Regions from separate parts of the Paenibacillus sp. sgz302148 genome, predicted to be linked through region 1. Evidence: a T-box and tRNA genes for the amino acid it is inferred to sense, from the RefSeq annotation. Region 1 holds a T-box; the other holds one or more tRNA genes.
What was found. A T-box is a leader RNA that pairs with one kind of tRNA and senses whether it is charged. The one in region 1 lies ahead of pheS (phenylalanine--tRNA ligase subunit alpha), so its partner is inferred to be a tRNA-Phe.

Region 1 (15,150 bases):
CGCCATATGCACAGCGGCGAGTACGGCGATCCGAGGCATGTCCAGTCTCGGAAAACCTTGGGCCAGCTTTTTCATATGATCATCGACGTGGGATGCGATCGTCCTCATATAAGTGCCGCTGGCATCGCCCATCAGCTTGTATGTATTTCCGTATATTTCAACCGTTACGCGTACTTTATTTTCTGCGTTCACAGCGGTACCCTCCTAAAAGTTTCCGATAGGAAACTATCTTCGTAAGCATAGGCTAAGCTTCCTTTAGGAAGCTATCTTCATAAGCATAAGCTAAGCTTCCGTTAAGAAGCAATTATGTAAGCTTAGGCTAAGTTCCCGTTTGGAAACGGTCACCTTAAGCATAAGCGAAGTTTCCTCATGAAACTACTATTTTACCCCAAAACGATGCCCGAAGGAAATCTCCCTCTTAATCGCGACGGAACAAATCCGCCTTCGGTGGCGGTTGCACCAAAATTATGCTTCGATGCGCGCAAAAAAGCCACATCGAATAATATTCGATGCGGCTTTGCCTGTTTCCTGCTACTTTCTTAGTTCCGCGCCAAAAGATTGTGTCAAAACGTCAACGACAGTTCCGTGCAGCTCCGCGACTTCCTCGTCCGTGAGCGTTCGCTCCGGATGACGGTAAACGAGCGACAGCGCAACGCTCTTTTTGCCTTCGCCCAGCTTCTCGCCGGTGTAGATGTCGAATACGCGAACCGACTCCAGCAGCGTGCCCGCCGTTTCCTTCACTTTGTCGATCAAGCTGCCGACTTCGACGGCAAGGTCGAGCACAAGCGCCATGTCGCGCTCGCTTGCCGGATAACGCGGCAGAGTTTTGTAGTCGATGGTGAAATCGGCGCCGGCATAAACCGTATCCAGCTCGATTTCCAGCACGTACGTATCGTCGAGATCGTATTGCTGCTGAAGCAGCGGATGCACCTGACCGATGTAGCCGATGCGGGTTTCCTTTTGCCCGTCAACGAAAAACAGCGATGCCGAACGGCCCGGATGGAAGCCCGTCGGTTGATCCGCGACGAAACGGACTTTGTCTTTGATCCCGAGGTAATCGAGCGCGCCTTCGAGCAAACCTTTCATGTCGAAGAAATCTACCGGCTCGGCCTTTACGTTCCATTGCGGTGACAGGCGGCTGCCCGTAAGCAATGCGGAAAGCAGATGCTGCTGCTTCGGCAGTGTCGTCAGATTGGCTTCCTCCGTAACGTAGACGCTGCCGATTTCGAATACGGCGACATCGTTCGTCTTGCGGTTACGGTTATAGGCGGCCACTTCCAGCAGATGCGGCAGCAAGCTCGTGCGCAGTGTGCTGCGCTCCTCGCTCATCGGCATCGACAGGCGAATCGGTTGGGCCGTCAAGCCGGACACTCCCGCAAAATGCGTGAGCTGGCCCGGTCCCGTAAACGAATAGCTGATGACCTCCTGCAGGCCGCTTGCCGTCAGTAACTGGCGCAGCGAACGGCGGATTGCCTGCGGCTTCGTCAAGGAGCCCGGCGTTGTTTCGCCTTCGATCGCCGTTGTCGGAATGTTGTCATAGCCGTACAGCCGCGCGATTTCCTCGATCAAATCGACGTCGCGCGTAATGTCGCCGCGACGGTTCGGTACCGACACGCGAAGCGTATCGCCGGACAACTCCGTCTCGAACTGCAGCCGGGCAAAAATCGCTTGAATCTCGGCAGCCGACAGCGCGGTGCCAATATAGCGGTTTGCCTTGGTGATGGACAGCTCCACCGTTGTCGTTTGCGGCGCGGCAGCGATTTCCTCAACGATGCCTGCGGCAACGGAACCCCCGGCATATTGCGCCATCAGCGCGGCAGCCCGGTTCAGCGCCGGAATGACCGCCTGCGGGTTCGATTCCTTCTCGAAGCGCAAGCTCGCTTCGGAACGCAGCCCAAGCTGGCGGGACGTCTTGCGCACGGAGCTGCCTGCGAACTTCGCCGACTCCAGCAGGATGTTGACCGTTTCGCCGGTCACTTCCGAATTGGCTCCGCCCATGACGCCCGCGAGCGCAACCGGCTTCACGCCGTCGGTAATGAGCAGCATGTGCGGCTCCAACTTGCGCTCCTGGTCGTCCAGCGTCGTCAGCGTTTCGCCTTCGTTTGCGAGGCGGACGTCGATGCGGCCGTTCGTCAAACGGTCGGCGTCAAACGCATGCAGCGGTTGGCCGTATTCAAGCATAACGTAGTTCGTAATGTCAACGATGTTGTTGATCGGACGGATACCCGCCGCCATGAGCCTGTTCTGCATCCAGAGCGGCGAAACGCCGATGCGCACGTTCTGAATGTAACGCGCAGCGTAATGGCTGCACTGGTCTTTGGCCGTAATGCCGACGCTGATATGTTCCGATGCTTTCACGCCGCTTTCGATTGCGGCGACTTCGCCGTCCGCATTCGGCAGCTTGACTTCGCGGCCGAGCAACGCGGCGACTTCGTAAGCCGCTCCGATCATGCTCAAACAATCGGAACGGTTCGGCGTCAGGTCAAGCTCCAGCACCTCGTCGTCGATCGCCAGCACGTCGAGAATGCTGCGGCCGATTTCCGTATCCTCCGGCAGCACCAGAATGCCTTCTTGAATTTCCTTCGGCAGCAGCTTGTCGTTCAAGCCAAGCTCCTTCGCCGAGCAGATCATGCCTTGCGATTCGACGCCGCGCAGCTTCGCGCGTTTGATTTGGAAATCGCCCGGCAGCTTCGCGCCGATCAGCGCGACAGGCACCTTTTGTCCGGCGGCGACATTTTTCGCTCCGCACACGATTTGCAGGTCTTCACCTTGGCCGGCGTCGATGACGCACACGCTCAGCTTGTCCGCGTCGGGATGCTTTTCGCGCGATTTGACATAACCGACGACAACGCCGCTTACGCCTTTGTTGCGGTTTTCGACGATGTCGACCTCGATGCCGCCGCGCGTGAACAGCTCCGCCAGCTGCTCTCCCGTATATCCGTTAATATCTACGTAATCTTTTAGCCATTGATAGGATACCTTCATGTTTTTTCGCTCCTCTTCTTCCCGTTCTAACTGAATATCCGGGGTGGTCTATATCCGGGCAAACTGCTTCAAAAACCGCAGGTCGTTCGTATAGAAATGACGAATGTCGTCAATGCCGTATTTCAACATCGCAATCCGCTCGACGCCCATGCCGAACGCAAATCCGGTATATTTCGCCGAATCGTAGCCGCCGGCTTCCAGCACCTTCGGATGCACCATGCCGCAGCCGAGAATTTCGAGCCAGCCGGTTTGCTTGCAAATGCGGCAGCCGTTGCCGCGGCAGTGAACGCAAGTGACGTCCACTTCGGCGCTTGGCTCGGTGAACGGGAAGAAGCTCGGACGCAAACGGATTTGCGTATGCTGACCGAACATTTCGCGCACGAACATCAGCAGCGTCCCTTTCAGGTCGCTCATACGAATATTTTCGCCGATGACGAGGCCTTCGATTTGATGGAACTGGAACGAATGCGTCGCGTCGTCGTCGTCGCGGCGGTATACTTTGCCCGGGCAAATGATTTTGAGCGGCGCTTTGCCTTTGGCCGCTTCCATCGTGCGAACCTGAACCGGAGACGTTTGCGTGCGCATCAGGATATCTTCCGTGATGTAGAACGAATCCTGCATGTCGCGGGCCGGGTGGTCCTTCGGCAGGTTCAACGCCTCGAAGTTGTAGTAATCGCTTTCCACTTCAGGGCCTTCCGCAACCGTGTAACCCATGCCGATAAAAATATCTTCGATCTCTTGAATGACCTTGTTCAGCGGATGAACCGCGCCAGGCTGGCTCGGACGGCCCGGAAGCGTAACGTCGATCGTTTCCGCGCGCAGCCGGTTTTCCGTTTCTTCTTGTTGGAACCGCTCCTGCTTCGCCGCGATCACTTCCTCGATCGCCGCACGAACCTCGTTGCCGACTTGCCCGATGACCGGACGCTCCTCTGCGCTTAAGGAACCCATCCCGCGCAAAATTTCGGTGAGCGCTCCTTTTTTGCCGAGGTATTTGATCCGCAAATCGTTTAATTGCTGCTGGTTCGCCACTTGCTCGAGCTCGCCCAGCGCTTCTGTTTTTAATGCCGTTAACCGCTCTTTCATCGCTAATGCCCTCCTAAAAGTTTTTGCATCGAAACTTCCTTGTTGTGACAACAAAAAAGACCATTCCTCCCGTGAAGGGACGAAATGGCCGTGGTACCACCCTTGTTCGAATGCTTCCAACTCGCCGCTGCAGCGATGTCCGAACGCATTCACTCTTCGATTAACGGATCGTGACCGGTACCTTCTACTTGAGCCTAAGCCGAGTGGCCAGGGCGGTTCAAAGGACTGCTCGGGAGGGAACTTCGGCAGCCTGATTCCGTAGAGCCGCTCTCAATCTCCGGCGGCTCCTCCCTGTAAAGAGGCACTGCGTACTTTTCTCCGTCATCGCATTTATGATGGATATTAAAACAAGACACTAATGAACTATATTATATGCAAAATAAAGCGGCGTTGCAAGCGGCGATCTCTCCAGCCTGCGAACCGCTTTGACTAGCTCGTTCAAAACATTCTTCGTCAATAACTCGGTAATACCTGCTTCCCGACCCATTCCCGCGCCCGATCCACGTACCGCGCCGTAATCAGCTGTGGCCGCGTGATCGCGCTCCCGATGACGACCCACTCCGCGCCGGCAGCGAAAGCGGCGATCGCTTCTTCCGGCGACCAGATGCGCCCTTCGGCTACGACCGGCTTATTCACTTGCGCGCAAAGCTCGGCGACGAGCTGCAGATCCGGTCCTTTCAGCTTGCGGCTGTACGGCGTGTACCCTGACAAAGTCGTCGAGATCAGATCGGCGCCAAGCCGCTCCGCTATGATCCCCTCCTGCAAGGTCGAGACGTCGGCCATCGCCAGCTTGCCGGCTTGATGGATCTCTTCGACCAGCACGCCGAACCGCTCCATCCGGTCTTCGCGATCGGTGGCGTCAAGAGCCACGATATCGGCTCCCGCTTCGATAATCGATCTCACCTCGCGCATCGTCGGCGTAATGTAAATATCCGAGCCGCGAATAACGCGTTTGATCAAGCCGATGACGGGGATCGGAACCTCGCTTTTGATCGCCCGGATATCGTCGATGCCGTTCGTCCGGATACCGACTGCTCCTCCCTCCAAAGCAGCCTTTGCCATGCCGACCATCGCGTTCATCCCGTACAACGGTTCTCCGGGCAGCGCCTGGCATGAAACGATAATGCCTTTGTTGCATAAATCCGACTTCAATGTTTTCCGCCTCCAAAAGAGAAACCGCCAGGCTCTTCATTCCTAGCGGTTTCTCGACTGTTCCCCGTGTTGTGTTCGCCTAATATTGCACCCGTTTATTGAATTCCTCGTATTGCTTCAGCCATTCGGCTTTATAATCCGTCCACTTGCCTTTTTTCTCCAAATCGTCGCGGTATTTGCTCCAGAAATCCTCGAATTCGTCCGGCGTTTTGGCGATCATCAGCTTCGCGCGGTATTCGGTTTCGACCGCGTCGACCGCCGGCTTATATTTCTCGATAATGCCGCCTTGCAGCACCGGCACCGAATCGTAGTTATGGCCGTCCCGTTTCACGCCTTGGCCGGCGAGCAGCATGCCGCTTGCTTTTTGCAGCTCATATTTTAGCTTTTTGACGTTGTTTTCGTTCGTGTCGACGTCAGGCACGTTCGTATTGGCCAAGTACCAAGGCTGTTGGCCATACTTTTGCAGCTTATTCTGATCGCCGCTCGACAGATCGTCGGCGAATTCTTTGTTGAAATTCCAGATCGTTTTTGTATCGTCCACATAGTTCCATACGTATTTCGGCGCATCGCCCGGAGGGCCGTAATCAACCGTCATGACGTTGTTGCCGAGCGTCCAGTCCAAATATTTCAGCGAAGCTTCCAAGTTTTTGCCCTTCATGATGTAGGCGCCCGTCCAAGGAAGCGGATTTTTCGCTTCGATTGCGCCCAGCTTGTCGACGCCTTGCACTTTCGGGAACGGAATCGCTTGGAATTTCGTGGAAACCTCGTTTCGATCTTTAGCCGGCATCCATCCGCTTTCGGCGATATCGGACATCGAACCGATGTAGGCGGCCGCCCGGCCGGTCGTCAGCTTTTGCAGGTACAGCTCTTTTTTGTGCGTTGGCGCTTCTTTATCCAGCAACCCGGCGTTGTACATCTTGTTCAGCCACTGCCACGTCTTCTTGTAGTTTTCCAGATCGCGGGTCGCCGTGAATCCGCCGCTACCGTCGGGAATCATGCCGCTTGCTTCGCTGACCGATTCGACGCCGAACGATGCTCCGATCGAACGCCAGCCTTTAAAGCCGTCTCCCATCGTCAGCGGGATCAGCGCATTGCCCCCGGAATCCTTCAGCTTGGCGGCAGCCGTGAGGAATGCCTCGAAGCCTTCCATCGTCGCGAGATCTTCTTTTTTCATGCCGGTTTGCTCCAAAATATCGGTGCGGACGAAAATCCCGTTTTGCGCCCATGCCCAAAATCCGTCTTCCACCTTCTTCGACGGTCCGCCTTCGATGTCGATGAACAAAGGAATGAAATACGTATGACCGTCCGGCGCTTTGACGTAATCTTTAATCGCTTTCGAAATTTTGTTCAGGTTCGGATATTTGTCCGGCATGTTCAAATATTGCTCGATCGGAAGGGCGACGTCCGCGTTCAGAAAATCGGTTTGCGCCTGTCCGTTCGGGCCGTAAAACGCCCAGATGTCCGGCATGTCGCCGCTCGTCAGCTTGAGCCGCCGGCCGGTGTCTTCGTTATCGCTCGTTTCGTACGTCCATTTCGTATAAACGCCGGATGCTTCGGCGCGGAGCTGGTCGAAAATGCCGTCGTTTTTCACCGGAGCGATCCAGTTGATGCCGACATGCACCGTAATGTTCTCGGGTTCCTTCTTGTCGTCAGCCGGAGCGCTCTTCTTATCTCCCGATGATTCGGCGGAGGTTTCGCCGGTTTGCGATTTGCCGGAATCCGTGGAGCTGTCTTTGCCCGAGCAAGCCGCTAACAAAATCAAGGCCGCGATAATAAACAACTGAAAATATTTCAGCTTTCTCAATGTTTTCGATCCCCTTTTCGTAAAGTTGGAGTTGGCGTCGTTCATGCTGGAATCAAAATGTTCAAAAATTGCCTATATGGTGAACCGTGCCGGTTTCGGGCCCTTGAAACAAGCAGCGGAGCATCCCTTTATTCTTTGACGCCGCCGATCATGACGCCCTGCACGAAATATTTCTGCAGGAACGGATAAATGAGCAGCACCGGAATCGTCCCGAGTACGACAACGGCCATGCGCAGCGAAGTCGGCGTAACCGCGCGAGAAGCGGCGTCGCTGATCGCCTCGCTGTTGACGCCCTGGCGTAAGTTTTGCGCGGCTTCGGCATTGGCGAGCATGTTCTGCAAAAACGTCTGCAGCGGCTTGAGCTCAAGCGCGTTGACGAAATAAGCGCCGTCGAACCAATTGTTCCAATGCGCCACGGCCGTAAAAAGCGAAATCGCGGCGATCATCGGCAGCGAGGTCGGAATGACGATCCGCCAGAAAATGCGGAAAGCATTGGCGCCGTCGATTTCGGCGGCCTCGATGATCGCTTCCGGAATATTTTCGAAAAACGACCTCATCACAATCAGATTCCAAATGCTTAATGCGGAAGGAATGATGTATACCCAGAACGTGTTGATCAACCCTAAATCGCGAAGCTGAATGAAATAAGGAATTAACCCGCCGGAGAACAGCATCGGAATGAGAAAATAGAGCATCAGCGCCTTGCGCCCGGGAAGCTGTCGGAACGCCAAGCCGTAGGCGCAAATCCCGGTGACGAATACGCCTGTCGCCGTTCCGATCACGGTGCGCAGCAGCGAAATCGTAAAGGCGTCCTGAACGAGCGGGTTCGAGACAACCGTCATGATGTTGACCCAAGTGAACGAGCGGGGCAAGAAGTAAATGCCCCCTTTGAGCGCATCCAAGCCTTCGTTTAACGCCAGCGCCGTCATGTAGATAAAGGGATACAACGCCGAAGCCGCAAGCAGCAGCAGAAACGTGTTGTTGATGTAATGGTAGAAGCGTTCGCCCCTTGTCGCGTGCATGTCCGCACTCCTCTCTAGAATAATCGCGAGCCGCCCATGCGGCGCGACAGGCTGTTCGTCATGATAACGAGCGCAAACTGGATGATCGCCGTTGCGAGGCCGATCGCGGTCGCGGGTCCGTAGTAGCCGAGATTAAGCCCGGTCTTGACGACATAGGTATCGATGACTTCGGATACGGGCAGGTTCACCGGATTTTGCAGCGGAAAAATTTGGTCGAAGCCCGCATTGAGCAAATTCGGGATCGAAAGAATGAGCATAATCGATATCGTCGGCATCATGCCGGGAATCGTAATGTTCCACGTCTGCCGCCATCGGTTCGCCCCATCGACTTTGGCCGCCTCGTACAGCTGCGGGTCTAGCCCGGCGATCGCCGCCAAATAGATGATCGAGCCCCAGCCGACTTCCTTCCATACGGAAGTGAATACGATGATCGGCCTAAACCATGCTTCGTCGCCCATAAAGTATACCTTCTCGAAGCCAAGCGCTGCGATGACGTCGTTGACGAGGCCCGTCGATTGGGAGAGCAAAGCTTCCACGATATAAGCGACGATGATCCATGAGACAAAGTGCGGCATGTACGTGAGCGATTGAACGAATCGCTTGAACAGCGGACGCTTGACTTCGTTCAGCATGATCGCCAGTATAATGGGCGCCGGAAAGCCGAACGCGAACTTCAGCACGGTGATCCAAATCGTATTTTGGAACAACCGCCAAAATTCCGGATCGGACAAAAAGGAAAAATGCTCGAAGCCGACCCAAGGGCTTTTCCATACACCGGTAAAAATGTTGTAATCGCGGAACGCGATTTGGATGCCGACCATCGGCATGTAGTTGAACAACAACACGAGAATTACGCCCGGCAAAATCATGGCGTATTGCCACCGGTACTTGTACAGCGGATTGGCCTTCCTTCCCTGGCCTTTGGCTTGCGGCTTCGATACGGCCGCTTCTGGTTTCATCGTTTCTGCATTCAAGTGGCTCACCTCTGATGTTCCTGTCGAGCCCAATATACCACCTTCCGTATAGCGCTTACATAACGAACATTTTGCATTTATATCGTAAATGTTAGGGCGGCCGCAAAAGCGATAGAAATGCAAAAATTGCGATATCGCCATCGCAATTTTGACCGCTTCCTCTATGCAATTAACCGTTAATCTCGCGGAACGTGCCCGGGGTCATGCCGGTATAGTCGCCGAACACCTGCACGAAATGGCTGACGCTGACGTAGCCCACCTGCTGGGCAATGTCCTGAATTTTCATATTGCTCTCCACGAGCATTTTTTTGGCCATATTCATCCGGGCCGACGTGACGAATTCGGAGAACGAGCAGTTCATTTCCTGACGGAACAGCCTGCTGAACGAGGAGGCGTTCATGCTGATTTTGGCCGCAACCTCGGTTAACGTAACCGCCTTGCTCAAATCCTGATGGATCAGATCGCAGGCAAGCCGGATCGCATGGCGCTTCGCCTGTACGGTGCCTCCATCTTCGGCCGACTGGCCTTGGCTGCTTGTCCTGCCCGCCTTGCGCTCGAAACCGAGCTCCTCCATGACGACGAGCAAAGCGTCGATGATCTCCTCGTCCGGGCAAGGCTTCACCAGGTAGTTGGAAGCGCCCGCTTTAAGCGCTTCCCGGGCATACTCGAAATCGCTCCAGCCCGAAAGCAAAATCACTTTCAGCTGCGGCAGCTCTTTTCTCAATGCTTTCGTCAGTTCCAACCCGTTCATGTAAGGCATCCGAATATCGGTCAGCAGCACGTCGGGCTTCAGCCGAAGCGACATGTCGTAGGCTTCCTTGCCGTCCGCGGCAACCCCTTCCAGCATGATGCCGTACTGCCCCCACGGGATTTCCTCCGTAAACGTCGTACGCACATATTGTTCATCATCCGCGACCAGCAGTCTCATCATCTTCGTAATCCTTTCTCGGAATCCGGATCGTCGCAACGGTCCCTCGTCCGGGTACGCTATCGATTTGGAACAAGAAACGGGAGTGATACTTCAATTGAAGCCTGCGGTAAATATTGCGCAGCGCATAACCCGAACCCCGGATTTCGTCGCTGTCCGCACTGCTGCGGCCTTGCTCCGCATACGTTTCGTGCCGATTGCCCGTCATCGTCTCCCGGAGCCGTTCGAGCTGCTCCGGGCCCATGCCCGAGCCGTTGTCGGTCACCATGATCATCACATCGCGCTTGAGCAGCGTGACCGCCACCCGCACGATGCCTTGACCGGAAACGAGCTCCAAGCCGTGTTTGACGGCATTCTCGACGAGAGGCTGGACGATCAGCGTCGGGATGTGGAAGCTCTCCGCCCCGGGCTCGACATACATGTCGAGCCGATATTTGCCGGGATTGCGAATGTTCAGCAAGTATATGTAATTCGTAATATGCTCCATCGTGTCCCGCACGGTCATCGTATCTTTTCCTTCGTTCAGGCTGAGCCTGAACAATCTGGACATGGCAAGCAGCGATTGTGCGAGCGGTTCATTCACGCGTTTGGCCATTGAATAGAGCGCGCCGAGCGTATTGTATAGAAAATGCGGATTGATCTGCGCGGTCAAATAGTTCATCTCCGCTTCTTGCTTCGCGATCCGCTCCTGGTAGACGGTGCGGATCAAATGCTCCTGCGTCTCCGCCATCCGGTTGAACCCTTCGGCCACCTTGCCGAATTCGTCCCGGCGGTCATACGATACCCGTGCCGACATATCGCCTGTCTCGAACAGCTTCATCGCGCCAAGCAGCTGAAGCAGCGGCTGGTGCACGCCCCGGGTCAACACGCCGGCCGCCCAGATCGCCAGCACGACGGCGGTGAGCGTTAACGCTGTCGTTAACCCGTTAAGCAGCTTCAGCTCGCCCATGTACTTATCGAGCGGGGCGATCGACACGACCTGCCAGCCCGTCAGCTTCGATTCCGATGTGGTCACGAGCCAGCGTCCTTGGATGCGATATGGCTTGCCCGCAGGCTTCGCGATCGCATCCGTCGAGTAGTCGCTAAGGTAATCATCGACGTAGCTCCCCGTTTTTAACACGCTGTGTCCGTTCTGATTCAGCAATATAAGCGATGTTTTTGTTTTTTTAGCCGCCTCGATAACTAAATCCTGCAACGTATATTCCAAGTAGCCGACGCCAACGATGACCGGCAGCTCTTTCGTGCCGAATCCGGGAACGGAGCGCGTAAACGAAATTTGCAGGCTGCCGTTGCCTTTCAGCATCGTAAAATCAAGCAATGATCCCGCGTGAGGCAGCACCGTATCGTCGGGATAAATCCATGAGCGGAGATGTTCGCTTTCGCTTTGCCCCTTGAGCCAGTCCAACGCCACATAATCGCGTACCTTGTAGACCCCGAACTGAGTGGATAAAACTTCATTGCACTGCGGAAAATAGACCCATATCGAGGTCGCCCTCGATTCCGTCGCAAGAATTTCCTCCAGCCGCTGCTGCATGTCACGAATGTTCAGGATGCTCTCCTCTAACAGAGATTTCTCCTGATGCTCGAGCAGGAAATTCCGCAGCTTCGTATCCGATTCGACGAACGACGATACGCGAACAGCTCCGCGCAGCACCTCATCCATCCACGAGGTCGAAAGCTCGAGCGATTCGTTGTTGAGGTTGCCCGCCTTTTCCTCCAAAATCCGCTGCGATTGCAACAAGTATAAATAGGAAAACAACAATACCGGCACCAGCATCGAAAGCGTAAACAGCACTAGCTTTTCTTTAACCGTCAGAATTCGAACAAAAGGCCGTCGCCTGCCCATCCGCAGTGCCTCCCCCGCGGGTTTTCCGCTTCGAAGTTCAATTAAGATCAAACATACCGCATCCCGGACGGATTAGACAACAACGAATTTATGATGGAAGCGTATCGACACTACTGTAGCACAGCCGTTCGAGACGGCGCGATATCGAATCGTTTGCATTTATGTTCGTTTTTTGCAAGCGATGCCACTCTCTCAATTGTGATCCGCATAACGCCACCAACCTAGCGTACCGATGAAGCCGAACAAGCTGGCCGCTGCGACAATCACATAACTGACCGGTCCGACGTCGGCATGGTCTGGACCTGCCGCCCCGCTAACGATGGCAGGTACGGACCACGGGAAATAGGCTCCGTAGCCGACAATCGATATCATCTGGGATGCGAAAATAACGAGCACGACAATCCCCATCGGCGGCAAATAACCTCGGCCATAGCTTGCGGCAAGCGCTACGGGCGTGCTGAGCAGGCCGGTTAATAAAGCGGCTCGCAGCACCCGATAAACGCCGTCGGCCGCATGTCCGGCCGACCATTCGGGAAGCCCGATGAGCCAGCCGACTAGAAGGCCGAGCACGACGACGAGCAAGCTGAGCATGCCGCACCAGATCAGGATGGCGATAAACTTCGACAGCACGATCGTTGTTCTTCCTACGGGCAGCGCCAGCAAATCTTTGGCCGTCCGGTCGGAAAACTCCCTGCCGAAAACCCAGCTCGCCACAAACCCGAACAACACGATGCCGCCGATGGATACGACCTGAGCCAGCATGCCGAAAAACGTCGGCCAATCGGCCGAGCCTTGAAGCTGGGCTTTGGCCGACATCAAGCCGCTGCTGCGCGCAAACTGAGGATCCATCAGGATAAACATGAGAAATCCGCACATGAGCGTTGCAACCGCAAATCCGAGAAGCGTCGTCCAGATCATTTTGGATTTGCGTATTTTAAGCCATTCCGCTGCGAATGCTGCTCCGAACATCGTCATTTCGCTTCCTCCCCTTTTAATCCGATCGTTCTGAAGAAATACGATTCCAAATCCTCTTCCTCCACCTTTACTAGAGTTGGCGGGCATCCCGCCTGAACGAGTAAGGTTGCAATCCGGTCGGGATGATCGGTGGCCGATCGATCCGACGACTCCAGCATTCCGTCATTCGTTACTCGGTATGGAATAGCCGCCTTCTCGAGCACCGCCTGCGTCGCCTGGCGTTTGTTCGAATCGACGAGCAGACGCCTGCGCCGAAGCCGTTCCAATTGATGGGCGTCGACCTCCTGCACGAGGCGGCCCCCATGAATGATGCCGATCCGGGTCGCGAGCTTTGCGATTTCCCCGAGAATGTGACTGGATATAAATATCGTCACCCCATCGTTTAAGGCAAGCTCTTGCAGCAGGTGCCGGATTTCGAATATCCCGGCGGGGTCAAGACCGTTCGACGGTTCGTCCAGAATAAGAATATCCGGCTTGTGAATCATCGCTTTAGCGATGCCGAGGCGCTGCGCATTGCCAAGCGACAGGTGTTTCGCCTTCTTGTCCCGGTACGCGTTCAACTGCAGCTTCTCAATGATACGGCTGACCGCATGCCGATCCGAAAGCCCGCGAAGCTTCCGCATCATCTCCAAATTTTCGCTCACCGTCAGATCGGGATAAGAATATGGGGTTTCCACCATGCATCCTACATTATTCCACAAGGACGCCTGATCGGGGCCAACCCGCTTCCCTTTCAGAAATGCCGCTCCCGACGTTGGTTTTATCATGCCGAGCAGCATGCCGATCGTCGTTGTTTTCCCTGCGCCGTTCAAGCCAAGGAAGCCATAAATCTCCCCTTTCTTCACTCCGAGAGAAACGTCGGCGACCGCTTGAAAGCTTCCATATCGCTTCGAAAGCTGATCCGTAACAATGATATCGTTCATAGCACACTCCACCGCCAATCATTTTTATGAATATATTAATTTTTTATTCATATATACATAAAATATGCGCAGTCCGGGAAGTTGTCAAGATATTTCGGAGCTTCTGCAATCAACAGACACTCCTGCGGTCAGACATTCCCGTGTTCACACATTCCCTCGTTCATACATTCCACGTTCACAAATTCACACATTCACACGTTCATACATTCCCTCGTTCATATTCCCACGTTCACACATTCAGAAATTTTTGGCTGAAATTCAGCAATAATTTTCTGAAAATGTTTAGAATACTCGCCTTTCATAAATGATTCAGTAAATAATTTCTGAAATTCAGAAATTTTTGGCTAAAATCAGAAAGTTTTTTCTTAATTTCGCATTAGACCCCATTTTTGTGAAAGATATTCAGAAAAAAGTATCTGAATTTCAGAAAATTTTTTCTGAATGCGAATTCAACAGCCCGTTTACAAGGTAACTAGGTATCTTTCCCTGGCCCTGACCCTCCTCCGAATCTTGCATTTTTATAAATCGAAATCGATATCGAAAAAGAAATCAAATTTCTAAATCTAAATCTATATCTATATCTAAATCTATATCCAAATCTAGCTAAACCGAAATGCAAATCTAATCCAAATCCAAATTCAAATCTAATCCAAGTCCAATTCCAATTCCAAATCCAAATCAAAAAAAGCCTTCCCGAAGGAAGGCTTTCATCTCATTATCGTATGGAGCGGGTGATGGGAATCGAACCCACGCTACCAGCTTGGAAGGCTGGAGTTCTACCATTGAACTACACCCGCATTTTGAATCCCTAAAAAACAATAAGCTCCGCATCGAATTCTACTTACTTCGCGGGGCTCAATCAATTGTGAGTAATAGTGGTCGGGACGACACGATTTGAACATGCGACCCCCTGGTCCCAAACCAGGTGCTCTACCAAGCTGAGCTACGTCCCGACAGAATCAATTATTATTAGCGACAAGAAATAATATACCACGGTCACTCCGATATTGCAAGGGGTCGGAGAAAAAAATTTACCCGACCCGCTGCATCGTTTTATTCTTTGACCGCGCCTGCCGCAAGTCCGGATTCTACGCGTTCCTGGAACAGCAAATACACAATGACCGTCGGAATAATCGTAATCATGATGCCGGCGAATGTCGGCCCCATCTGGGACGCGCCGCGTTCCCCGACGAACGCCATCAGCGCCATCGAAATGTTGAACATGTCTTTATCCGTAACGAGGATAACGTTCCAGATCAGGTCGTTATAGATGCTGAAGAAGGCCAAAATGCCGGCCGTCGAAATCGCAGGCATCGCGAGCGGAGTCAATATTTGAAACAGCAAACGCGCCGGTCCGCATCCGTCCATGACCGCGGATTCGTCGATTTCCTTGCTAATGCCCTTCATAAAACCGGTGATCAGGAAAATCGCCAGCGGCAATTCGAACGTTCCGTATAA
Region 2 (15,150 bases), on a different contig from region 1:
ACGTTCGGCCCGAATTTGCTTGTAAAATAGTAGTTCGGCTGCATCATCACCGCATCGAAACCAAGCTCCTTCCAGATTGTCGAACCGTTGGATTGGAAGAACGGGATCCAATAAAACTTCTTTTTGATGCCGCCGCTATGAATTTTGGCCGCAACATGCTTGACTAGATTTTCCTCGTTCATCGTCCCGAAGCCTACTTCTTCATGCTGCCAGTAGAAGCCGGCCAGCTCCAGGTTTTTGTAATGCTTGGATTTGAACGTATTGACGACGGTGTCGATGTACCATTCAACGGCTTTTTTCCTCGCTTCGAACGAGGACGCCTCGCCGTTTTTGATGTCGAAATCGACCGTTTGCCCGGCTAACTGCCCCCATACACCGTTCGGATTCGGATTCGGGTACGGGATCGAAATGACGACTTTCGTTCTGTAGCTCGGGTCTCTCAAAGCCTGCTTGGCCTCGGCCGTCGCCTGATCCAGCGCGCTAATATGGAGATTGTCGGAGAACAGCTGGTCCAAGTATGTTTGCCATTTGTCCTTCGTATTGTATTCCGTATAAATATCGCCGCCGTTTGAAAATAAGATCGTGTCGAACATCCACTCCGTACGCTCGCCCTGCGGGTTCGTATGGGAAATCACCGATTTGTAGTCTTCCTTCGTCCATTTGCCTAGCATTTCATTTCCACCGCCAACCGGGTAGTAGTAAGAAATATACATATGCTTGACACCGCCAGCTTGTTTAACGGTAGGAGGTTCGTCAGGGGCAGGCGCGATCTCCCGCGGAAGCTTGCTCGCCGGGCGGTCGGAAGCTTTGGCATCCCGCCCCAGCACTTGAATCTCATCGGCAAACGTGAACATGCCCACTTCAAACTCCACTTTGATGTACCGCGCGACGGCATTGACCCCTTGCTGGGCGATTTCTTTGCGAGACGCCTGCTGGGAATCGGAGTAGACCGGTTTTTGCTCGCCTGCGCGGAACCAGTTCACATTGTCATTCGACAGCGCAAACTGGATGTAACGAGGCAGCTCGACGGCAGCAGTGCGTTCCTGCAGGAAGCCGCCGATCACGCTGTCGACATATTTGGGTTCGCCCAGGTCGATGACGACCGAACGGTTCACCTGGCGGTTGAAGCCGATCCAGTTTTTGTCCAGGAACATGACGTCGCAATTGCAATAATCGTCATGCTGCTTGGTCGACGCGATTCTGCCGTCCGTCAACTCGTAGAGCGACCCGTTGTCGGCCGCCGTTCGGGTTTCGTAGGCCATCAGGTCCTCGTCTCGAAAGCCTTGGGCGATCGTATACGGTTTGCCCTGCGCAATGTTCGTCAAGCTATCGTTCGATGGCGGAACACGATCCGCTTGCGCATTCGCAAAGCCCGGCTCCTCGTTTTGTTGCCCCGCTGCCAAAGCATTCGGAGCGAATAAGCCGAACGTTAGCGCCAAGGCGAGCATCGTTCTATAGATCTTGCCAGTTCCTAACTTCATGGGGTTGACCGCACCTCCGGATTAAGTAGTATAAACGGCTTGGTACCGTTTACAAAATGAATGTAGCACGGCGGTTCCGAAGGTGTATATGTCGGATCTTTTGCAATCGTATCTAGTTTATAGTTGGGCCTGGCCGGGCATCGAAAAGTAAAAAGGCTTTCGGGTTGTTTACCCGAAAACCTAAAGATGACCTTATGATGCTAAACCGCGCTTTCGGCGGCTTTCGGCTGGATTCCTCGATATAGCAGCGCCTTGCCGACAGGCGTCCGATAGAACCCGCGTTCCAGCAGCACCGCGATCGCGTTGGCCGTCCAGTATAAGCCGAGTGCGATCGGGGAACTCCACAGCATGATGGAGAAAAATCCGCTGAACAGGAGCGGCAAGCTGATTCGCCCGACTATCGACTGAGCAACCGCCAACTCGTTCGTTAGCGGAATCAGGAAACCTACAAACGATAGAATCGCGTAGACAAGAGGCACAATATGCCATGGATCGGAATGGGCAAGCGTCGCGACCCAAGGGACGAGCACCGAAGTCATCGCCGAGCCGTGGCTGCTGAACAGCGAAATCATCCCGGCCAAAATCGGCATTTGGACAATCGGCGCCGCGAGCATGCCAAGCGAAAAAAGCTTGATGCCATGCTCCTTGTTCAGCTTCATCGTCTCTTGCAAGTAACGGTTCGGATCGTCTTTGTAACGGTCCCTCAGCTCCGCGAGCTGCGGCCGAATACGGGCTTGCCGGACTTGCTGGCGGGCGGTTTTCACATTAAACAGCATCAGGATGCTGCGAACGAGCAAGGTCAAACAAATGACGGCGATGCCCCAATCGTGGGTGAGGCTATAGAGAAAGGTGAGCACGGGGTCCAATACTTCGGCGATCGGTCCAAACCAAGAATACATCGAAAATTCCTCCTTGTTATGTTGAGATGACTTTTACATAACAAGATCGTGGGTGCTTCGTCGTCACTCGGCTTTCGCCTGCAGCGCTTGGGTTGCTTACGCCGGATGTACAGCAAACGGACGCACATCCCCGGAATCGATACGCTTTGAGCTTGCCGGCTGCCATCCTCCTTCACGCTGCATCGAAAGCTTATTTCCTTCGAAGATATCGAATCCAGCCAGCCGCTCAGCAAATAGCCGGACAAACCGATGGTTAACAGCAGCAAGCCTATGTCGAACGGGATCTCCATGTGCTCACCTCCTTTCTCTCAGCAACGAATCCTGCCGAACTTTTTTTCGTAATCATACATACGGCAAAATCTAGTCTTGCGTTTCTCTTTCTTTCAATATGGTTATCAGGCATGCACGAGCATGGCGGCTATGAACAAAATGCCGAGCGCGGTATGCACGATCCGCACTTTGCGGCTCGCTCTCCCCCGATTTTGAAAATAAACGCCGACGCCAACAACCGCGCCCATCGCCGCATAAGCGATCAATCCGCTGTACTGGGCACTCTGGTGCCTTGGCCATTGCAGCAAAAAATAGACCCCATGCCCGGTCGCCGCGGCGGCCACGATCCAACCGAACAGCATGTGGCGGCTGCGAAAAAACAGCCATACCCGCTGCAGCGTCTTGGCCAGCACCGGCTGCGCTTTGCGCAGCGACGAGCCAAGCAGCCGCCAGCCGATCAAGCTGATAGCTAGTAGCGCGAACAACTCGCTTGCATGGTCCAGCAGCCCGTCCAGAGGACGGAGCGGAGAAGACCGTACGTTCAAGCTTGTCCGTTGGGTTATGCTCAGCAAGATTAACGCCGCGCTGGCGAAGACGACCGCGGCTAAGAACATCTTGAGTAGAAGGTGCGGAATGCTTTTTTTCATTTTTCACCCCAAGCTTACGCTTCTATTTGATACAAACATGGGCAAGCATCATGAGGAAAGTAACCATCAACAAAGCAAAAGCCGGGTAGGAAAGCAGCCTGCGGTTTACCATGACAATCCCTCCGATTATCGAATCTTGTTATTTCACCATCGTACAATAGCAAAATGAATTTAAGCTGAAAGAAAAATGAGAATTTGGTGAGAAGGGAATGGTACTGTTACAATGAAATCGTGAATCAAGAGCAGGCAACAATATCTACTACATTTTCAAAGCAGGAGTGTTAAGCCATGAGAATACACATCCTCGTCGCGGACGATGACCCGCACATTCGGGAGCTGCTTCGCTTTTTTCTGAAGAAAGAAGGTTATTCCGTCCTGGAGGCGGAGAACGGGCAAGAAGCGGCTCAATTGCTCGAACGGGAGCAAGTTCATTTGGCGGTCGTCGACGTCATGATGCCGGAGAAAAACGGCTGGGAGCTATGCGAGGAAATTCGCCATTTCTACGACATCCCGGTCATTATGCTGACGGCGAAGGGCGAGGTGCACGATATGGAAAAAGGGTTCCTCGCCGGCACGGACGACTACCTCGTCAAACCGTTCGAGCCGAAAGAGCTGCTGTTCCGGATCAAGGCGCTGCTGCGCCGCTACCAGCTGGTGTCGTCCGAGCGGATCAAGCTGCACGGCACGATTATCGACCGGAAAAGCTATGAGGTCTGGGTGAACGACGAAGCGCTTGTCCTGCCGCTGAAGGAATTCGAGCTGCTGGCGCAGCTTGCGGCCCATCCCGGGCGGATCTTCACGCGAGAGCAGCTGCTGGAGCTGATCTGGGGTGCGGACTACGCCGGCGACAGCCGGACGATCGACGTCCATATCAAAAGATTGCGCGAGCGGTTCGGCGGCAAAACGGACGATTTCGCTATCTCCACCGTACGCGGCCTCGGCTACAAGCTGGAGGTCCGCTAGATGAAGACCCTATACATCCGCATCGTCGTCACCTTCGTGCTTATTGCACTCGTGAGCGGATTTCTCGCTTTGTTCGTCGCCAACTATTACTATCAAACGAAGCTTCAAGATTTCAACGAGCAAAAAATATTGCGCCTCGGCGGCGAAATTCGCGCCCTGTATGAAGACATGCCGGAGATGCCGCTTGGCCGCTACTTGACCCGCATCGCGGACATGGGCTTCCAGCTGTATGTCGTCGATGCGCGGGGCGAAACCCAATTTTACGGCGCTCCGTTCAAGCACCGGCAGTTCGCCCCCGATCAGATCAATCAAGTGCTGCAGGGCCATATTTATCGCGGCATGACGCGGGAACCCCACTGGCTGCAGATCGCGGGGTATTTTGAAAATAGCGTGCAGAACACCATTGGCCTGCCGATCAAAGTAAACGGGCAAACGTACGCCATGTTCGTCCGCCCGAATCTAGAACAGCAAATCGGCGAAGTGCGGCTGCTCGTCGCCGTGTTGTTCGGATTCACCTTCTTGTTCAGCCTGGTGCTGATTGTCGTGCTCAGTCGGTATATCGTCAAACCGGTCAAAGATCTGACGGCCGCGACGCAATCGATCGTTGGGGGCGATTACGACGTGAAGCTGGACGTCAGCCGCAAGGACGAGATCGGCAATATGGCGCGGCACTTCACGTCGATGGCGGGCTCGCTCAAGCGACTCGACGATATGCGTCAGGAATTCGTCGCGAACGTATCGCACGAAATCCAGTCGCCGCTAACCTCCATCCAAGGATTCGCGCAAGCCGCGCTGGATGAAGATACGCCGCCCGAAGACCGGACGCGATACGTGCAGATCATCGACCAGGAGAGCCGCAGGCTGTCGTCGCTCAGCAAGCAGCTGTTGACGCTGGCCGCGCTGGACAACGAGGCCGGCACGGTGCGCCGCGAGACGTACCGGCTGGACGAGCAGCTCCGCGGGGCGGTGATCGCGATGGAATGGCAATGGACCGAGAAGCAGCTTGCCGTTGAACTGGACCTGGCGGAATCAACCGTAACCGCCGACCGGGATTTGCTCCATCAGGTATGGCAAAATCTGCTCGCCAACGCAATCAAATTTACCGCCGCAGGCGGCACGATCCGTGTCGAATCGCGCGTCAAGGACGATGCGGTCACGGTGCGGATCAGCGATACCGGCATCGGCATCGCCGCCGAGGTGCTGCCGCATATTTTCGAGCGCTTCTACAAGGAAGACAAGTCTCGCAACCGCAATCGAGAGGGCAGCGGCCTCGGGCTTGCTATCGTCCACAAAATCGTCGCTTTGCACGGCGGCAGCATCGATGCTTCCAGCGTCCCCGGCGAGGGCACCACGATGACCGTAACGCTGCCTTTAAGCTAGAGCAATATATGGGAGGTCAATATGGACATCGTATTCCGTCACATCGCTCGAGCCATCATCGTTGATGAGGGCAAGATTTTAATTGCTCGCATGAAGGGAGCACATGCATTTTTACCTGGCGGGGGTGTTGACCGTGGCGAAGGAGCACGAGAGGCGTTGCGCAGAGAACTGTATGAGGAGCTTGGCGCCAGCTTCACGATCGGCCGCTTCCTGGGCGTTGCCGAAACGCATCGGGTGGATGAGCATGGGGTGATGCAGCATGAAATCAGCCATCTTTTTGCAGCAAGTTCCGATCAGTTAAAATCTCATTTCAACCCCAAATCTCTTGAGAATCACCTCGAGTTTTATTGGATCGAGCTTACCACGGAAAGCATCAAACAACATGGCGTATTGCCGCCGGTTTTGCAAGAACATCTGGTGGATTTAACGACAAATAAGGGAGCCGCTTGGATAACAACATTCCGGGAGTGAATCCATATAATTAAACAATCCCTTTGACTTGAATCATTTTATAATCTACAATAGGAAAAAATTGAATACACGATAAATGCAAAGATGGAGAAAAGTAAATCAATACTCCTTAACAGGGAGGAAACGCCGGAGATTGAGAGCGTTTCTGGGGATAAGGTTGGTTGAAGTTCACTCCTGAGCAGTCCCTTGAAACCCGGATACGGGCAAGTAGAGGCGAACCGGATTTTTTCCGTTATGCAATTAAGCGAGAACATTCTCTATATGATCGAACCTATAGGAGAATGCTCTAATTAGGGTGGTACCACGGCTCCTCGTCCCTTTTCGGGATCAGGAGCTTTTTTGCATGTTATTTCATATGGCTCGGTAGCTCAGTCGGTAGAGCAAAGGACTGAAAATCCTTGTGTCGGCGGTTCGATTCCGTCCCGAGCCACTTTCCCCAATATCGTTTCTATCAACTTCGTCGCCGCTCCGGGCAGCGGAACATCCCTTAATTGAACAATGCCGAATTCGATCCTGGGCAAAGGCTCGCGAAGTTTAATTTCCACAAGCGAACCCTCCGCCAGTTCTTCTTGAATAAATTCCTTAACCAAACAAGATATGCCCAACCCGGCTTTAGCAAAATCAATGAGAACTTCCCGGCTCCCGATTTCGTAAACAGGCTGAATCGTTAGTTTGTGGGATTCGAAAAATTGATCCAACGACTTCCTTGTAGACATGTGTGAAGGAAACACAATGAGAGGATACCGAACAAGCTCCTCTAAGGAAACGTCCCGGTCGGCGAGATGCCGATACTTCTCCCCCGCTACAAAACAATCTTGGACAGTAAACACTTTGGTCGATTTCAGCAGTTTGTCGTCGCTCGGAAGCCTTACCAGACAAAAATCGAGTTTCCCTTCTTTCAGATTTTGCAAACAGCGCGAAGTTGATCCCGTCATTAACTTTAGGGTGATATCGGGATAGCGGTTATTAAAATATTTCAGGAATGGAAGAAGGACGTATCGGATGATCGAATTGCTCGCGCCGATTCTGACTTCGCCGATATTCAGGTTTGCGATTTCGCTCATTCGATTCTCTGCCGATGTAATAAGCTCATAAGCTTGTTCGATATAGGTGAATAATGTTTTCCCATCCACCGTGAGTGCCACGCCTCTTGGCGTTCGGTGAAACAAATTCAATTGCAGCGCTTCCTCCAGCTGCTTGATCGCTTGGCTCGCGCTAGGTTGGGTAATATGCAATTGCCGAGCCGCCTTGGAGATGCTGCCCGATATCGCGGCAAAATAAAAGACTCGGTACAGCTCCAAATTGATGATAGTTATACCCTCCCCGTATAGCTGTTATGGAATCTATTTATTTTAACAAATCATACTATGCGCGCTATGATGGTTACAAGATTGCTAACTGAGCAAAGGAGCGTAATTCATGACAAACGAAGCGGTCGTATTGGGCATTGACGGAGGGGGTTCCCATACCCGGGTGATGATCAGCGATCTGAACGGATCGGTCCTTTCTTATGTGGAAGGCGGCGCATCCTCCATCAATAAGGACAATGACGCCATAAAAAATGTTCGCCAAACGATACAGCAGGCGATTGCCGAATCCGGCTGCAGCCTGAGTCAAGTGAAAGGAATATGTGCCGGCATCGCAGGGTTCGATTCCGAGCAGGACCTAGAGTGGGTGGAAGCCTTAACGGATATTGAAGGTTTAGCTTGTCCGAAGTGGCACGTCAACGACGCCGTCATCGCCCATGCGGGTGCGTTCCTGGAACAGCCCGGCATTGTCGTTGTTTCAGGTACCGGTTCCATTATTTTTGCGATAACGGAAGACGGTACGCAGATTCGAAATTATGATTTTCATCATTATGCCGCAAGCGCGGCCAGGTTCCTTTCCTACGATGCGGTATACGAAGCGCTTGCAGGCAACCACGACTCGTCGGACGAGCCGCTCCTTCGCGAAATGGTTCGTTATTGGTCTGTCGGCAATTTGGAGCAATTGCGGCATCTCGCGGTTCGCGGCTTCATTGAAGACCATAAGGAACGCGACAAAATGTTCGGAAGAATGGCGCATTTGATTACGGCGGCGGCCTGTAACGGAAGCTCATTGGCACAGCTCGTTTGCGATAGGGCAATCCATCAAGTGATTGTAGGCGTCGAGCTTCTAGGTTCTTGTTTTCAAAAGGAACTTGTGGCCGTATCGGGGATTGGCAGCGTCATACAAAGTCCCTACATGAAGTCGGCTCTGGAGAGCAAATTAGCCGAAGGCAAAAATAAGAAGTATCAAGTCATGGTACCGGAACTTACGGCGGTAGCCGGGGCAGTCGTTATGGCACTGCATCGGCTTCAAATTGCCGTTCACCCCGGAATGATCCGGAATCTACAGCTTAGCCCTCATTCGACCTATTAAAGGGATGGGGCAATTGTAATCTCTCGTTCATCGTCCGTTCATATTGCTCTCCTACAATACGGGAGAATAAGGATGGGAGGGTGAATGAACCTATGTTTAAACCACTGCATGCCATAACCCGATTTGCCAGCAGCCCGAAAGGAGCGAAGATTACGCTCGTTTGTTGGCTGCTGCTTGTCGTCATACTGGCCGGCGTCGCGCCCGGGGCCAAACAATATAGCATCAGCGCCGGGGAAGGCGGCATCGGCGACGATAAACCGGCGGAAGTCGCCAAACAGCTGTTGGACGAGCGTTTTCCTTCCGAAGACGGCTTAACCGCGCTGCTCGTATTTCATGCCGATCAACCGATAACGCCGGAGCAGACGGCGAAGATCGCCAAGTTGTCCGAATGGCTCGTTTCTGCGGATAAGCCGCAGCATGTCGCGAACGCGCTGCCGTTTCATCAATTACCGCCTCCGGTGCAGGGGCAGCTGTTCTCGGAAGATCATACAACGCTGCTGCTGAGCGCCGCACTTGAGAAGGATATCGACTCAAGCGCTTCCTTCGATACGCTGAAGCAAATTCGCGAGCATTTCGATACCGCGGCCATCAGCGGAGTGACCTTGGATATTACGGGCCCTGCCGGCATTTCAGCAGATACGATTTCATTGTTCAAAAATGCGGACTTCGTACTGATGCTCGCTACTGTCGTCCTGATCCTGATCATTCTGATCGCCATTTACCGCTCGCCGCTGCTGGCGATTATTCCGCTTGCCATAGCCGCTTTCGTGTATGAAGCCGTCGACAAGCTGCTTGGGCTTGGCGCCAAGGCCGGCTGGTTAACAATTGACAAGCAGGCGCTTTCGATCATGATGATTTTGCTGTTTGCCGTGTTGACCGACTATTGCCTGTTTATTTTTTCCCGTTATCGGGAAGAGCTGAGGCATACGGAAAGCAAATACGAAGCGATGCAAAAAGCGATGCTGCACGTCGCCGAGCCGATCCTGTTCAGCGGCGGCACGGTGCTTATGGCGGTGCTGCTGCTGTTCCTGGCCGTGTTCAAGCCGTATCATTATTTTGCACCCGTATTTTCGGTGACGATGGTCGTCATCCTGATTGCCGGGTTAACGTTGATTCCGGCTTTGTTCGCCCTCGTCGGGCGCAAAGCGTTCTGGCCTTTCGTACCGAAACAGCAAGAGAAGACGGTTGCTGCGACCTCACCTAATCCTGCCGGCATGTGGGGAAAAATCGGTGCGTTCGTTACGCGCAAGCCGGGGGTTACGGCCGTTCTGCTGCTCATACCGCTTATCGCAGGCGCGGTCAATATCAGTACGATGAAATTTTCGTTTAACTTGCTCAAGTCTTTTCCCGAAAACATCTCTTCGCGCCAAGGCTTCGAAGTGTTGGAGCAAAAATTTCCGAAAGGACAGCTTGCTCCAATTACCGTTGTTCTGGATTTGAAAAACGAAGTGACGCCGGACGCAGAGCTGATGAAGAAGCTTGCCGCTCTGACGAATTCTTTCAAGAAGCTGTCCGATGTCGATTCGGTGAAGCCGGACGTAACGGCTGATGCCGACCCTGCCGTACTGGCAAAGTCCGGCGCACTATCCGACCAGAAAAACGCCATCAAGCTGCAATTGGTTCTCAAAGACAATCCGTACGATACGGCTGCACTCGATTTCATGCAGAAGCTGCGCGGCGACGCGAAGCAGATGCTTCAAGACAGCGGCTTTGATACGGCTAGCGCAACGCTGCATTATGCCGGTCAAACAGCGGAGCAATTGGATGTTCGCGGCATGAATGCTAAAGATACGGTCATATTATTCTCGTTAATCGCTTTGGCTATTACGGTAATGCTGGCATTCCAGACGCGTTCCGTCACGCTGCCGATTTATATGATCCTGACAATCTTGTTGTCCTATGCGGCGACGATCGGATTAGGTTGGTTTGTTTTCCACTCCATTCTGGGTTATGAGGGCATCAGTTACCGCATTCCGGTATACACCTTCGTGTTCCTGGTCGCATTAGGCGTTGACTACAACATCATGCTCGTATCCCGTATCCGGGAAGAAGCGTTGAACCACCCTTGGAGGACGGCGGTCAGCCGCGGCGTGGCGTTGACGGGCGGAGTCATATCGTCCGCGGGCCTCATTCTGGCGGCAACGTTCGGCGTGCTCATTACGCAACCGCTGCAGGAGTTGTTCCTGTTCGGCGTCATGATGGCGGCAGGCGTGCTGATCGACACGTTCCTCGTTCGCGGCATGCTGCTCCCTGCGATTCTTGTGCTGGTTCATAAAAGCGATCGCGAAGCGGTGCAGCATCAAGGGCATCGTAAAAGCAAAGCTGCTCAAGGTTAATTTCTAATATCCTTAACCGCATTTTGCAGCCACCTCAATATATAAAAAGAGCCGCACTCGCTAGCTAACCAGGGGACTGCCCCCGGTGCGTGAATGCGGCTCTATTTTACTATAGTGAGTGCGCCTGTACCCAAGCGCGTAGAAACTTGAACTTCCCGTCGAAATAACCGTCGTCCTGCCAAGCGCCCCAAACCGAACGAAAGCTGAGATGCAGGCCCATCAGCCAAATTTGGCGTATGGCAACGAACATCGGTATCGCCTCCAGATCAGCGGCATTCATCGGATGCTCCTCTGTGTATGCGGCAAGAAAGGCGTCCCAGCTCTCGTCCTTGAATTCCTCTTCTCGGGTTCGTCCTTCCATCCGGCACCACAGGAAAACAGCCAGATCATATGCACGCCACCCCGCCCCGCAGCAGTCAAAATCAAAATGGGTCAAATCATCGGCCGCCGTGTAAAATACATTCCACCCGTGCAAGTCGCCATGGCAAATTCCCCACTCGTGAACATCCTTCCCCATAGCAGCCAGTCGGGATTTCAAGCGCTCCGCCGTTTCTTGGAGGAAGGCCAAATCTTCCTCACGATGCTGAATCGCGGGAACGATATAGGAGACCGGTTCCTCAAGTAAATGTTGCGCGTCTAACGAAAAACGCTCATGCGCAGACGTAAAACGATCGGCAGCCCGGTGAAGAAGCGCAACCGACTTCCCATAAAGACGACTGGTGCTCGGATCCACCTTGCCGGCGCCTTCGGCAAACGTGAATAGAACGGCAAACCGCGTACCTTCCGGAGCTTGCAGCTTGGTCAGCCACTCCCCGTCGCGCCGCACAATCGGAGCCGATACAGGTATTTCCTGGTGTTGAAGATGCATCAACAAGTCCAGCTCAAACCGAATGGCCGACTCCGTGCGCCATCCGTGCTTATAGATGCGCAATATGTACGTCCCGCGGTCCGTGTCTACCGAATAAGTGTCGTTTAGGCCATTGCACACAAATTTACTGCGAAGAGGCGTACCGATGTCATACCACTCTGCAACGGCTTCAAAAAGCTTCTCTTGATGAAATACAGTATGTACCGCAACCAAATTATCCATTCTATGATTCAATTTCTCGTTCATCCTCTCTTTCGGATCGAACACTATCTTATGCCATCGCAACACAAAAAGGAATTGAGAAAATCATTATATCCGATATTTCTGACTGCCTCATTTCAATCGATTGCCGAAAAAAGCCTCCGAGCTGCCGCATATTGCGCAGACCGAAGGCTCTAATGCCCAATCATTTCAGTTGATTAATCGCATCGACTAGGGTCGGCTTAGGCACGAAGCCTGTTACCGTTCCTGCCAGCCGGCCGTTTTTGTAGAAAAACATCGCCGGCAAGCTCATGACGTTGAGTTCGGCGGAAACTTCCGTGTTCGTCTCGACATTCAGAGTAGCAATATGAACCTCGCCAGCAAACTCTTCGGAAAGCTCCTTCAGGATCGGCTCCAACAATTTGCAGTAGGAGCACCATGGTGCCCAGAACTCCACGATCACCAAGCCGTCTTGCTGAATCGTTTCTTGAAACGTCGCATCGGTTATTTCCTTCACCATAGCGATTCCTCCTCCCGTTACGTTACAGTTTCATTCTTTGCAGCCGCAACGCATTAAGGACAACCGATACGGAGCTTAGCGCCATCGCCGCGCCGGCCAGCCACGGAGCCAGAAATCCCAATGCGGCGATCGGAATGCCGATTACGTTGTAAGCGAGCGCCCAGAACAAATTTTGCTTGATGTTCGCCATCGTTTTTTTGCTCATGAAGATCGCATCAGGAATGCTGTTCAAATCTCCCCGCATAAGCGTAACGTCCGCCGCTTCCATCGCCACGTCGGTGCCCGTGCCGATCGCCATGCCGATATCCGCGGTCGCCAGCGCCGGAGCGTCGTTGATGCCGTCGCCGACCATGGCGACTTTTTTGCCGGCATCCTGCAGCTTTTTCACTTCGGCCGCTTTGCCTTCCGGCAGCACTTCCGCCAATACACGGTCGATGCCCGCTTGAGCCGCGATCGCTTTGGCCGTCCGTTCGTTGTCGCCGGTAATCATGATCACTTCGATGCCGAGCGCTTTTAGCCTGCCGACCGCTTCCTTCGACGTCTCTTTAATCGTATCGGCAACGGCAACCATGCCCGCATATTGGCCGTCAACCGCGACCAGCATCGCTGTTTTGCCCGATTCCTCCAGTGCATTCATCTCCGCAAACGCCGCTTCCGCCGCGACATTGTATTGCGCCATAAGCTTGCGTGTGCCGACGAGCAGCTCTTTCCCTTCCACGACGGAGCGAATGCCGAAGCCCGGTATCGCTTCAAACTGCTTTGCCACAGGCAGGTCAATGCCTTTTTCCTTGATGCCGGCAACAATCGCTTCCGCGAGCGGATGCTCCGAGTTACGTTCAGCTGCGCCGACCCATTGTAACAATTGGATTTCGTCCACGCCTGGTTGCGTAATCACATCGGTCAGTTCCGGTTTGCCTTTGGTCACCGTCCCGGTTTTATCCAGGATGATCGTATCGATCCGATGCGTCGCTTCCAAATGTTCGCCGCCTTTGAACAGTACACCGAGCTCCGCCGCACGGCCGGAACCGGCCATGATCGAGGTTGGCGTCGCAAGTCCCAATGCGCAAGGGCAGGCAATAACCAATACGGCAATCGCTTTTTCCAATGCATCGGCGAAGTCACCCGCATTCACGAAGAAAAACCAAACCAGAAAAGTAACAACCGCGATACCTACAACAATCGGTACGAAAATACCGGAAATTTGATCCGCCACCCGCTGAATCGGGGCTTTGGAGCCTTGCGCTTCTTCAACCACTTTAATAATTTGCGCGAGTGCCGTTTCTTTGCCGACCTTCGTCGCTTGAATGCGCAATACGCCGTTTTTGTTGATCGTCGAGCCGATCGCATGATCGCCTGCGCGTTTTTCAACCGGGATGCTTTCGCCTGTCAGCATCGACTCGTCAACAGATGATGTGCCTTCCAATACGATGCCGTCGACCGGAATTTTTTCGCCGGGCTTCACGATAATATGATCGCCGACAACGACTTGATCGATCGCAATACTCATTTCTTGACCGTCGCGGACGACAAGCGCGTTTTTCGCCTGAAGGCCCATCAACGTTTTGATCGCTTCGGACGAGCGGCCTTTGGCCAATGCTTCGAACAGCTTGCCGAGAAGAATCAGCGTGATCAATACGGCGCTTGTTTCGTAGTACATGTCAACTTGATGATGGCCGCCATGGCTGTTGAGCGATTCAAGCGTCAAGTAAAGGCTGTAGAAATACGCGGCCGAGGTGCCTAATGCAACGAGCACATCCATGTTCGCGCTGCCGTTGCGAAGCGCCTTGTAGGCGCCGACGTAAAACTGGCGGCCGATGATGAACTGTACGGGCGTTGCGAGTGCGAGCTGGAACCAAGGATTCATGAACAAGTCCGGCAGCCAGATGAACGAAGTGAAGGAAAAATGGCCGACCATCGCCCATAACAGCGGTAGCGACAGGATTGCCGAGATGAGCAGCTTCCGTTTTTGCTTCTTGATTTCTTTCGCACGGTGATCGCCGGCGTCTTTGTTTTCTTGTTTCGGCGCAGCCTTGTAGCCAAGCGATTCGACCTTCTTCACGATATCGCTGACACCAACATTGGCCGGATTATATTCCACATGAGCCGTCTCCAGCGCCAGATTCACCGTTGCTTTGGCGACGCCCGGCAGTTTGTTCAGACCTTTCTCGATCCGTGTCGCGCAGGCTGCGCATGTCATGCCGGTAATTTGAAAATCGGCGCTTTGCTTGACCGTATCGTAGCCGAGCGACTGGATTTTGCTTTCCATCTGCGCCAGGTCCACCTTCGAGCCGTCGAATGTAACGGTCGCTTGTTCCAGCGCGAAGTTCACCGTCGCATTTGCAACGCCCTCCAGCTTATTCAGCCCTTTCTCAATGCGGTTTGCGCAAGCCGCGCACGTCATGCCGGTAATTTGCAGCGTCGTTTGTTGTTGCTCCATCGCTTTGCTCATTGTTATCACCTCAGATACCCCCATGGGGTATATTTTTGCCCTTAAAAAATAACCTCGTCGGTTTGTGATTTCAATATACTATACCCCCTGTGGGTATGTCAAGAGTTAACTCATTATCTTTTTCCACGATTTATCTTGATCAAACGACTTATAAAACATGCCTATTCGACGAATATTGCGCCTCGTGGGCACATAGATCTTGCAGCCGCCGAATAAAATTGCGATAGACGAATAACGAAAAGGAGTGGTCGATGACGTGAGCAGC

Region 2: it encodes a tRNA-Phe, which carries the amino acid that the T-box ahead of pheS (phenylalanine--tRNA ligase subunit alpha) is inferred to sense. The anticodon was not compared.

The regions. Positions count from the first base shown of each region.
Region 1 is NZ_JBVYOJ010000005.1:82,780-97,929, forward strand. Features, by position in the region: gene zapA (cell division protein ZapA) at 1-192, opposite strand, end outside; gene pheT (phenylalanine--tRNA ligase subunit beta) at 532-2,985, opposite strand; gene pheS (phenylalanine--tRNA ligase subunit alpha) at 3,034-4,068, opposite strand; T-box leader at 4,141-4,402, opposite strand; gene AC0LWM_RS09160 (N-acetylmannosamine-6-phosphate 2-epimerase) at 4,522-5,220, opposite strand; gene AC0LWM_RS09165 (type 2 periplasmic-binding domain-containing protein) at 5,300-7,024, opposite strand; gene AC0LWM_RS09170 (carbohydrate ABC transporter permease) at 7,153-8,046, opposite strand; gene AC0LWM_RS09175 (ABC transporter permease) at 8,061-9,020, opposite strand; gene AC0LWM_RS09180 (response regulator transcription factor) at 9,190-9,951, opposite strand; gene AC0LWM_RS09185 (sensor histidine kinase) at 9,926-11,794, opposite strand; gene AC0LWM_RS09190 (ABC transporter permease) at 11,987-12,769, opposite strand; gene AC0LWM_RS09195 (ABC transporter ATP-binding protein) at 12,766-13,692, opposite strand; tRNA gene AC0LWM_RS09200 (tRNA-Gly) at 14,416-14,489, opposite strand; tRNA gene AC0LWM_RS09205 (tRNA-Pro) at 14,569-14,645, opposite strand; gene AC0LWM_RS09210 (carbohydrate ABC transporter permease) at 14,746-15,150, opposite strand, start outside.
Region 2 is NZ_JBVYOJ010000027.1:11,606-26,755, forward strand. Features, by position in the region: gene AC0LWM_RS28700 (DUF4855 domain-containing protein) at 1-1,481, opposite strand, end outside; gene AC0LWM_RS28705 (YidC/Oxa1 family membrane protein insertase) at 1,682-2,380, opposite strand; gene AC0LWM_RS28710 (hypothetical protein) at 2,776-3,297, opposite strand; gene AC0LWM_RS28715 (response regulator transcription factor) at 3,586-4,260, shown strand; gene AC0LWM_RS28720 (sensor histidine kinase) at 4,261-5,640, shown strand; gene AC0LWM_RS28725 (NUDIX domain-containing protein) at 5,662-6,111, shown strand; T-box leader at 6,184-6,433, shown strand; tRNA gene AC0LWM_RS28730 (tRNA-Phe) at 6,469-6,541, shown strand; partial or broken gene AC0LWM_RS28735 (LysR family transcriptional regulator) at 6,561-7,412, opposite strand; gene AC0LWM_RS28740 (BadF/BadG/BcrA/BcrD ATPase family protein) at 7,531-8,511, shown strand; gene AC0LWM_RS28745 (MMPL family transporter) at 8,604-10,847, shown strand; gene AC0LWM_RS28750 (phosphotransferase enzyme family protein) at 10,957-11,949, opposite strand; gene AC0LWM_RS28755 (thioredoxin family protein) at 12,122-12,436, opposite strand; gene AC0LWM_RS28760 (heavy metal translocating P-type ATPase) at 12,459-14,873, opposite strand.